Linked DNA regions of Arthrobacter globiformis. The protein of the gene in region 2 binds, or shares a complex with, the protein of the main gene of each other region. Links are inferred from orthologs where the notes say so. Each region holds a gene or a part of one and is shown on either strand. Other genes may lie near its edges.

Region 1 (3,742 bases), 1.1 Mb from region 2 along the record:
ACGCACAGCAGCCTGCTGTCCGTGGACGGCCATTACAGGAACCTGTACGAGGCCCAGTTCCGCGGGGTGGACCGCGAACTCGGCGCCATCCGCCGCCAGCAAGGCAGGCACGCCGCGGGCCAGCAGCGCTACCGGGGGTCCGGCCTGTGACCGCCGGCGATACCTTCCCGGGGCAGTGGAAGCCGAACACCGGCAGCTCCGTGGCCCTCTTTGAGCAGCTGCGGCTGCACGTGATCGAACAGGCGGACCAGGGAAAGCTTGCCCCCGGCACGCGGCTGCCGGCAGTGCGGACCCTCGCCGGAACCCTCGGCGTGGCACCCCACACGGTGGCACGGGCGTACAAGGAACTCGAAGCTGCGGGCGTCGTCGCCACCAAGGGCCGCAATGGGACGGTGGTCTGCGCCCGCGACGAGCGTTGGGGGGCTTTGTCCGAGGCCGCAGCCGAGTATGCCGCAGCCGCCAAATCGCAGGGCGCAACTTTCGCCCAGGCGGTCCACCTGCTGGCGGCTGCCTACGACGCTGAGTAGCGAAGGTGGCACAGGACACCCGCGTGGATATTCGAAGAAGTTTTCGACTAGCATTAGTGGGTGCCTAAAGCCGTAGCTGAAGAAACCGCTGTTGCCTCCTCCGCCGTCGTCCCCCTGAGCCCCGCCAATCCGGCACGCCCGGACCTGTCCCGGCTGGTGGTCAAGGGCGCCCGCGAGCACAACCTCCGCAACGTCGACCTCGACCTGCCGCGTGACGCCATGATCGTCTTCACGGGCCTGTCCGGCTCCGGAAAGTCGTCCCTGGCCTTCGACACCATCTTCGCGGAGGGCCAGCGCCGCTACGTCGAATCGCTCTCTGCCTACGCCCGGCAGTTTCTGGGCCAGGTGGACAAGCCCGACGTCGATTTCATCGAGGGCCTGTCGCCGGCGGTCTCGATCGACCAGAAGTCCACGAGCAAGAATCCGCGCTCCACCGTGGGCACCATCACCGAAATCTACGACTACATGCGTCTCCTGTGGGCGCGCGTGGGCCGTCCGCACTGCCCCGTATGCGGTGAACCCGTCATCAAGCAGACGCCGCAGCAGATTGTGGACCAGCTGCTCGAACTGGAGGACGGCACCCGTTTCCAGATCCTCGCTCCGGTGGTGCGCGGGCGCAAGGGTGAGTTCGTCGACCTCTTCAAGGAATTGACGGCGAAGGGCTATTCCCGTGCCCGGGTCGACGGCGACCTCGTCCAGCTGAGCGATCCGCCCAAGCTTGGCAAGCAGTTCAAGCACACCATTGAGGTGGTGGTGGACCGGCTCGTGGTCAAGGAAGGCATCCGACAGCGGCTGACGGACTCCATCGAGACGGCGCTCGGACTCGCCGAGGGGCGCGTCCTGGCCGACTTCGTTGACCTCGACGCCGACGACCCCCACCGCACGCGTGCCTTCTCGGAAAACCTGGCCTGCCCCAACGAGCACCCCTTGGCTATCGATGAGATCGAACCCCGGTCCTTCTCGTTCAACAACCCGTTCGGTGCCTGCTCGGCCTGCAGCGGCATCGGCACGCGGCTGGAAGTCGATGAGGACCTGATCATTCCCAATCCGGAGCTTGCGCTCGAGGACGGAGCCATCGCGCCGTGGTCCCTGGGCACCGCCACCACCGAGTACTGGAACCGGCTGCTCGGTGGACTCGCCAAGGAACTCGGGTTCTCCATGACCACGCCGTGGCAGGACCTTCCGTCCGAGGTCCGGCAGACTGTCCTGCATGGCAAGGACCACAAGGTTGTGGTGCAGTACCGGAACCGGTTCGGCAGGGAGCGCAAGTACAGCACCGGCTTCGAAGGCGTGGTGCAGTACGTTCACCGCAAGCACACCGAAACCGAGTCTGACTATGCCAGGGACCGCTACGAGGAATACATGCGGCAGATCCCCTGCCCGGCCTGCGACGGCGCACGGCTAAACCCGGCGTCGCTCTCGGTTCTCATCAACGGCAAGTCCATTGCCGACGTCGCGAGGCTGCCCATGCGCGAATGCGCAGCATTCCTGGACAACCTCGTGTTGACCGGCCGCGAGGCGCAGATCGCGCACCAGGTCCTCAAGGAGATCCAGGCCCGCCTGACCTTCCTACTGGACGTGGGCCTGGAATACCTGAACCTGGAGCGTCCTTCCGGCACCCTCTCCGGCGGCGAGGCCCAGCGCATCAGGCTGGCCACCCAGATCGGCTCCGGCCTTGTGGGCGTCCTGTACGTCCTGGACGAGCCCTCCATCGGACTGCACCAGCGGGACAACCGGCGCCTGATTGAGACCCTGACGCGGTTGCGGGACTTGGGCAACACCCTCATTGTGGTCGAGCACGACGAGGACACCATCCACGAGGCCGACTGGATCGTGGACATCGGCCCGGGAGCCGGCGAGCACGGCGGACAGGTGGTCCACTCGGGGTCCTACACGGCACTCCTGGAGAACACGAAGTCCCTGACCGGCGACTACCTCTCCGGCCGGAAGAGCATCGACGTCCCCAAGAAGCGGCGCAAGTACGACAAGAAGCGCGAGCTGAAGGTGGTCGGCGCCCGCGAGAACAACCTCGTCAACGTTGATGCCGCCTTCCCCCTGGGCCTGTTCACGGCCGTGACCGGCGTCAGCGGCTCCGGCAAGTCCACCCTGGTCAACGAGATCCTGTACAAGGTGCTGGCCAACAAGCTCAACGGCGCCAAGCAGGTGGCCGGGCGCCACCGCACAGTCCAGGGCCTCGAGCACCTGGACAAGGTGGTGCACGTGGACCAGAGCCCTATCGGCCGTACCCCGCGCTCCAACCCAGCCACATACACCGGAGTGTTCGACCACATCCGGAAGCTCTTCGCCGAAACCACCGAAGCAAAGGTCCGCGGCTACATGCCCGGACGGTTCTCCTTCAATGTCAAGGGCGGCCGCTGCGAGGCCTGCTCGGGTGACGGCACGCTCAAGATCGAGATGAACTTCCTGCCGGACGTCTACGTTCCGTGCGAGGTCTGCCACGGTGCGCGGTACAACCGTGAGACGCTCGAGGTGCATTACAAGGGCAAGACCATCGCCGACGTCCTGAACATGCCCATCGAGGAGGGAGCCGAGTTCTTCGCCGCTTTCTCCCCGATTGCACGCCATCTCAAGACACTCGTGGACGTAGGCCTCGGGTATGTCCGGCTGGGCCAGCCCGCCACCACGTTGTCCGGCGGCGAGGCGCAGCGCGTCAAGCTGGCGGCCGAACTCCAGAAGCGGTCCAACGGCCGCAGCGTCTATGTCCTGGACGAGCCCACCACCGGGCTTCACTTCGAGGACATCCGGAAGCTGCTCATGGTGCTGCAGGGCCTCGTGGAGAAGGGCAACACGGTCATCACCATCGAGCACAACCTAGACGTCATCAAGAGCGCCGACTGGGTCGTGGACCTGGGCCCTGACGGAGGTTCCGGCGGCGGCCGGATCGTGGCGTCCGGTACCCCGGAGCAGGTCTCCAAGTCCTCGGAGAGCCATACCGCAAAGTTTTTGGCCGAAATCCTCGGCTAGCGGGCCTAGCCCAACGCGAAACCAGCACGTCGGCCCGCCAGATCAACTGGCGGGCCGACGTCGTCCTCCGAAGTATTCCTCGGAAGGCATACGAGTTTGAGCAGGCGTGTCATCGTGAGAAACTAAGCCGGTGACTTCAACAACAGTGCCCGTGATCTTCGACCTGGACGGCACTCTTGTCGATCCGGCCGGCGGGATAACAGACGGAATTGCCGCGGCCCTCACGGAAC
Region 2 (4,592 bases):
GCACGAACATGGCTGCCCCCAGCACCGAATGCGTGCCCTGCCGGTGGCCGCCGCTGGCGTTCTCGATGCCCAGGGCGATCATGTTGGACAGCGGCGGCAGCGAGTGTGCCACGGTGCTGGAGCGGTGGTCCCAGTCGCACACCAGGGCGGTGCCCGCCGTCGCCATGCCGCCGATCAGCACGCCGGTGGCGTCCAGCGGGTACCAGCCCAGGGTGTACGGCCCCGTCGCGGCAACAGCCACCCACGCCGCGGCTCCCGACGCGGCGTGGTGTCCTCCCATCACGGCTAGCCCTTCGTGGCTTCGAGCGGGACCGGGGCGTCGGCGAAGATGTTGCGGATGACCCCGTCGGCCCATTCCAGGATTTCGGCGTCCTGCAGGTCGCGGCCGCCGATCCTTGCCGTTTTCGGCTTGGGGATGAGCACGGCGTCGAGGGCAGGCTTGGACTGCGCGCCCGGGTACATGCGGTTGAGCCGCATGGTCTTCGATTCGGGCAGCTGCGCCGGGGAGAACCTGATGAAGTTTCCCTGCAGGGCGACGTCGGAGAGCCCGGCTTCGCGGGCACCCACCCGGAAGCGCGCGACGGCTACCAGGTTCTGTGCGGGCAGGGGCGGCTCGCCGTAGCGGTCCACGAGCTCGGCGAGGACCTCGTCGATGGCCTCGTGGGTGACGGCGGACGCCAGCTTGCGGTAGGCCTCCAGCCGCAGCCGCTCCCCCGGGACGTAGTCGTGCGGCAGGTGCGCGTTCACGGGCAGCTCGATCTTCATTTCGGCGGCCTTCTCCTCGGCTTCACCGCGGTACTCGGCCACGGCTTCGCCCACCAGCCGGATGTAGAGGTCGAAGCCGACGCCTTGGATGTGGCCGGACTGCTCACCGCCTAGCAGGTTGCCGGCGCCGCGGATTTCCAGGTCCTTCATGGCCAGCTGCATGCCCGCGCCGAGCTCGTTGTGGGTGGCCACGGCCTTCAGCCGTTCCAGCGCCACCTCGCCCAGCGGCTTCTCGGAGGGGTAGAGGAAGTAGGCGTAGGCGCGTTCACGTCCGCGGCCCACGCGCCCACGCAGCTGGTGGAGCTGCGACAGGCCGTACTTGTCCGCGCCGTCTACGATCAGGGTGTTGGCGTTGGAGATGTCCAGGCCGGTTTCGATGATGGTGGTGCACACCAGGACGTCGAAGCGCTTCTCCCAGAAGTCGACGATGATCTGCTCCAGCCGGCTCTCAGACATCTTGCCGTGTGCCACCTCGACCCTGGCTTCGGGGACGAGGTCGCGAATTCTGGCTGCGGTCTTTTCGATTGTGGAAACGCGGTTGTGCACGAAGAAGACCTGTCCCTCGCGCATCAGCTCGCGGCGGATGGCGGCGGAGGTCTGCTTGTCCGTGTACGGCCCCACATAGGTGAGCACCGGATGGCGTTCCTCCGGCGGGGTGGCCAGGGTGGACGTTTCGCGGATGCCGGTCAGCGACATTTCAAGCGTACGCGGGATCGGGGTGGCGCTCATGGCCAGGACGTCCACGTTGGTGCGCATCTTCTTCAGCGCTTCCTTGTGCTCGACGCCGAAGCGCTGCTCCTCGTCCACGATCACCAGGCCCAGGTCCTTGAACTCAAAGTCCTTGGACAGCAGCCGGTGCGTGCCGATCACCACGTCCACGGAGCCGTTCTTCACGCCCTCGGCGGTTTCCTTGGCTTCCTTGGACGCCTGGAACCTGGACAGCGGCTTCACGCGCAGGGGGAACCCGGAGAACCGCTCGGTGAACGTCTCGTAGTGCTGCTGCGCGAGCAGGGTGGTGGGCACTAGCACCGCCACCTGTTTGCCGTCCTGCACGGCCTTGAAGGCGGCGCGGACGGCGATCTCGGTCTTGCCGTAGCCGACGTCGCCGGAGACCAGCCGGTCCATGGGGATCTCACGCTCCATGTCGGCTTTGACCTCGTTGATGGTGGTGAGCTGGTCCGGGGTCTCCACGTACGGGAAGGCCTCCTCCAGCTCGCGCTGCCACGGTGTGTCCGGCGCGAAGGCATGGCCGCGCGACGCCATCCGGGCCGAGTAGAGCCGGATGAGCTCGCCGGCGATCTCCTTGACCGCCCGGCGCGCCTTGGACTTGGTGCTGGCCCAGTCCGCGCCGCCCATCTTGCTGAGCACAGGGGTGTCGCCGCCGACGTAGCGGGTCACCTGGTCCAGCTGGTCGGTGGGCACAAACAGCCTGTCCCCCGGCGCCCCGCGTTTCGACGGCGCATACTCCAGCACCAGGTACTCGCGCACGCCGTCCCCGCCCCCTGCCACCTTGCGCTGGATGAGCTCCACGAACCGGCCGATGCCGTGCTGCTCGTGCACCACATGGTCCCCGGCCACCAGCTGCAGCGGATCCACGGCGTTCCGCCGCTTGGACGGCATGCGGCGCATGTCCTTCGTGGAGCCTGCGGAGGTGCGGCCCAGCAGGTCGGCCTCGGTCAGGAGACCGAGTTTCAGTCCGTCCAGGACAAAACCGCGTCCGACGGCGGCGGTAGTCACCTCGATGATCCCTGCCTGGGGTTCGTGGTCCAGTGTGTCCACCCGGGAGCAGGGGATGTCGGCGTCGTGGAACAGTTCAGCCAGGCGCTGCGCCGGGCCCGGGCCTTCGGTGGCCACCACGATCCGCCACTGGTCCCGCACGTGCGAGCCAATGAAGTCCATCATTTCCGCCACGTCGCCCTGGTAACCGCGCGGTTCGCGGGCGTGGAGGTTGAGCACGTCGATGTCCGGTGTCAGTTCCTCATCGGTGGCGAGCGACGTGATGGACCACCAGGACACCTCGTGCCCGAGGGCCGCCGATCGGGTCTCGGCCAGCGACCGGAAGCTGGCGGAATGCAGGGCGGCCGAGGCCTGCGAACTGAGGTCGAGCGGGGCAGTTCCGCCGTCGGAGGCCGTGGACCACGCGGCTTCCAGGAACTCCTCGTTAGTGGCCGCGAGGTCGTGCGCGCGCGTGCGGACCTTCTCCGGTTCAATGACCACCGAGATGGAACCCTCTGGCAGCTGTTCCATGAACGGGACCATGGCGTCCACCAGGACAGGCGCCAGGGATTCCATGCCTTCCACGGCAATGCCGCCGGCGATCTTCTCCAGCATGTCGGCAGCAGCGGGCAGCTGGGACTTCAGCGTCGCGGCCCTGGACATGACCGACGGGGTGATGAGGATTTCGCGGCAGGGCGGGGCGTGGAGTTCGGTGGGATGGTGCAGGCCGGGCGAGGACAGCGAGCGCTGGTCGGCGACGGCGAACCAGCGCATCTGGTCCACCTCGTCGCCGAAGAATTCCACCCGGATGGGGTGGTCCTCGGTGGGCGGGAAGACATCGAGCATGCCGCCGCGGACGGCGAACTCGCCACGGCGGGTCACCATGTCGACGCGGGCGTAGGCGGCGTCTGCGAGGTTCTTGACGACACTGCTGAAGGGGGCCTCCTGGCCGACCTTCAGGGTCACCGGAACCAGTTCCCCCAGACCGGCCACGATCGGCTGGAGCACGGCGCGGACCGGGGCCACGACCACCCGGAGTGGTCCCGCCGCTGCGGTTTCCGGATGCGCCAGGCGTCGCAGGACCGACAGCCGGCGGCCCACCGTGTCCGAGCGGGGGGAAAGCCGCTCGTGCGGGAGGGTTTCCCAGCTGGGGAACTCGGCCACGGCGTCGGCGGGCAAGTAGGCACGGAGCGCGGCGGCAAGGTCCTCGGCCTCGCGTCCCGTGGCGGTGACGGCCAGGACAACACCCGGCGCGGCATGGTCAGCGGCGGAGCTCCCATTTTCCGCAGCGTTCAGCAGGCCGTCCGCCATCTCCGCCAGGAGCACGGGCCGCAGTCCTGCCGGGGCGCTGATCTGGTAGTCCTCGCTGCGGACGCTGAAGCTCCTGCCCGCCTCGGCCTGCACGCGGGCGAACGTCCTGTCCGTAGAAAGGACGCGGCGCAGGCCGTTGAGGGGCAGTCCGTTGAGGGACTGGCCTGAGGGCAGGCCAGTGGAGGGCTGGCCTTTGGGGCGCTGGCCGCTGGGGCTCATGGCAGGATCTCCTGGAATCTCATTCGAACGCAGGCAACACGAAAAGCCGAGATTCTTGCGAATGCCGGGGCTTCCAGCCTACCCCTGAGGGCGCGCCGGCGGCATCCGGGCTCCGGATACCGCATTGCTAAGCTTGCTGAGCAGGTGAGGTTCAGCACAGCCTGAAGATCAGCACAGCAATGCCGCCGCCCCCAAGGAGACTCCCGTGAGCGACCAGACCGGAAATGACAGCAGCGGAAATGACAGCAGCACCGGCGGCGCGGCAGGAGCCGGCAGCAGCCCCGACGCCCGGACGGTGCTTGTCACGGGCGCCACGGGGTACATCGGCGGGCGGCTGGTCCCCCGGCTGCTGGACGCTGGCCACCGCGTCAAGGTGCTCGTTAGGTCCCCGGAGAAGATCGCCGGCGTGCCGTGGTTCGACGACGTGGAGCTGGTCCGCAGCAGCCTCGGCGACTCCGCGGCGCTGGAGGAGGCCCTGCAGGGGGTCGACGTCCTCTATTACCTGGTCCATTCCATGGCAGCGGGCTCCGGTTTTGAGGCCAAGGAAAAGGTCATGGCCGGGCTTGTGGCCGGTGCCGCCG

The links.
Region 1: the proteins of mfd (region 2) and uvrA are in contact, whole or in part, in a crystal structure (PDB 4DFC), measured with the Escherichia coli proteins. The link is inferred for Arthrobacter globiformis from one-to-one orthologs.

Annotation. Positions count from the first base shown.
Region 1 is NZ_JAUSZX010000001.1:2,792,078-2,795,819, forward strand. The notes cover bases 274-3,712. They hold uvrA (excinuclease ABC subunit UvrA), read left to right. Parts: upstream 274-587; coding sequence 588-3,512; downstream 3,513-3,712. Other genes in these bases: QFZ23_RS13030 (GntR family transcriptional regulator), read left to right, coding at 274-527; QFZ23_RS13040 (HAD hydrolase-like protein), read left to right, coding at 3,643-3,712. Outside these bases: QFZ23_RS13025 (ABC transporter ATP-binding protein), read left to right, coding at 1-150; more of QFZ23_RS13030, read left to right, coding at 147-273; more of QFZ23_RS13040, read left to right, coding at 3,713-3,742. UniProt on the Escherichia coli protein: The UvrABC repair system catalyzes the recognition and processing of DNA lesions. UvrA is an ATPase and a DNA-binding protein. A damage recognition complex composed of 2 UvrA and 2 UvrB subunits scans DNA for abnormalities.
Region 2 is NZ_JAUSZX010000001.1:1,646,617-1,651,208, reverse strand. What follows is about bases 86-4,374. They hold mfd (transcription-repair coupling factor), read right to left. Parts: upstream 4,012-4,374; coding sequence 286-4,011; downstream 86-285. Other genes in these bases: QFZ23_RS07600 (SDR family oxidoreductase), read left to right, coding at 4,307-4,374; QFZ23_RS07610 (metal-dependent hydrolase), read right to left, coding at 86-280. Also shown: more of QFZ23_RS07610, read right to left, coding at 1-85; more of QFZ23_RS07600, read left to right, coding at 4,375-4,592. UniProt on the Escherichia coli protein: Couples transcription and DNA repair by recognizing RNA polymerase (RNAP) stalled at DNA lesions. Mediates ATP-dependent release of RNAP and its truncated transcript from the DNA, and recruitment of nucleotide excision repair machinery to the damaged site.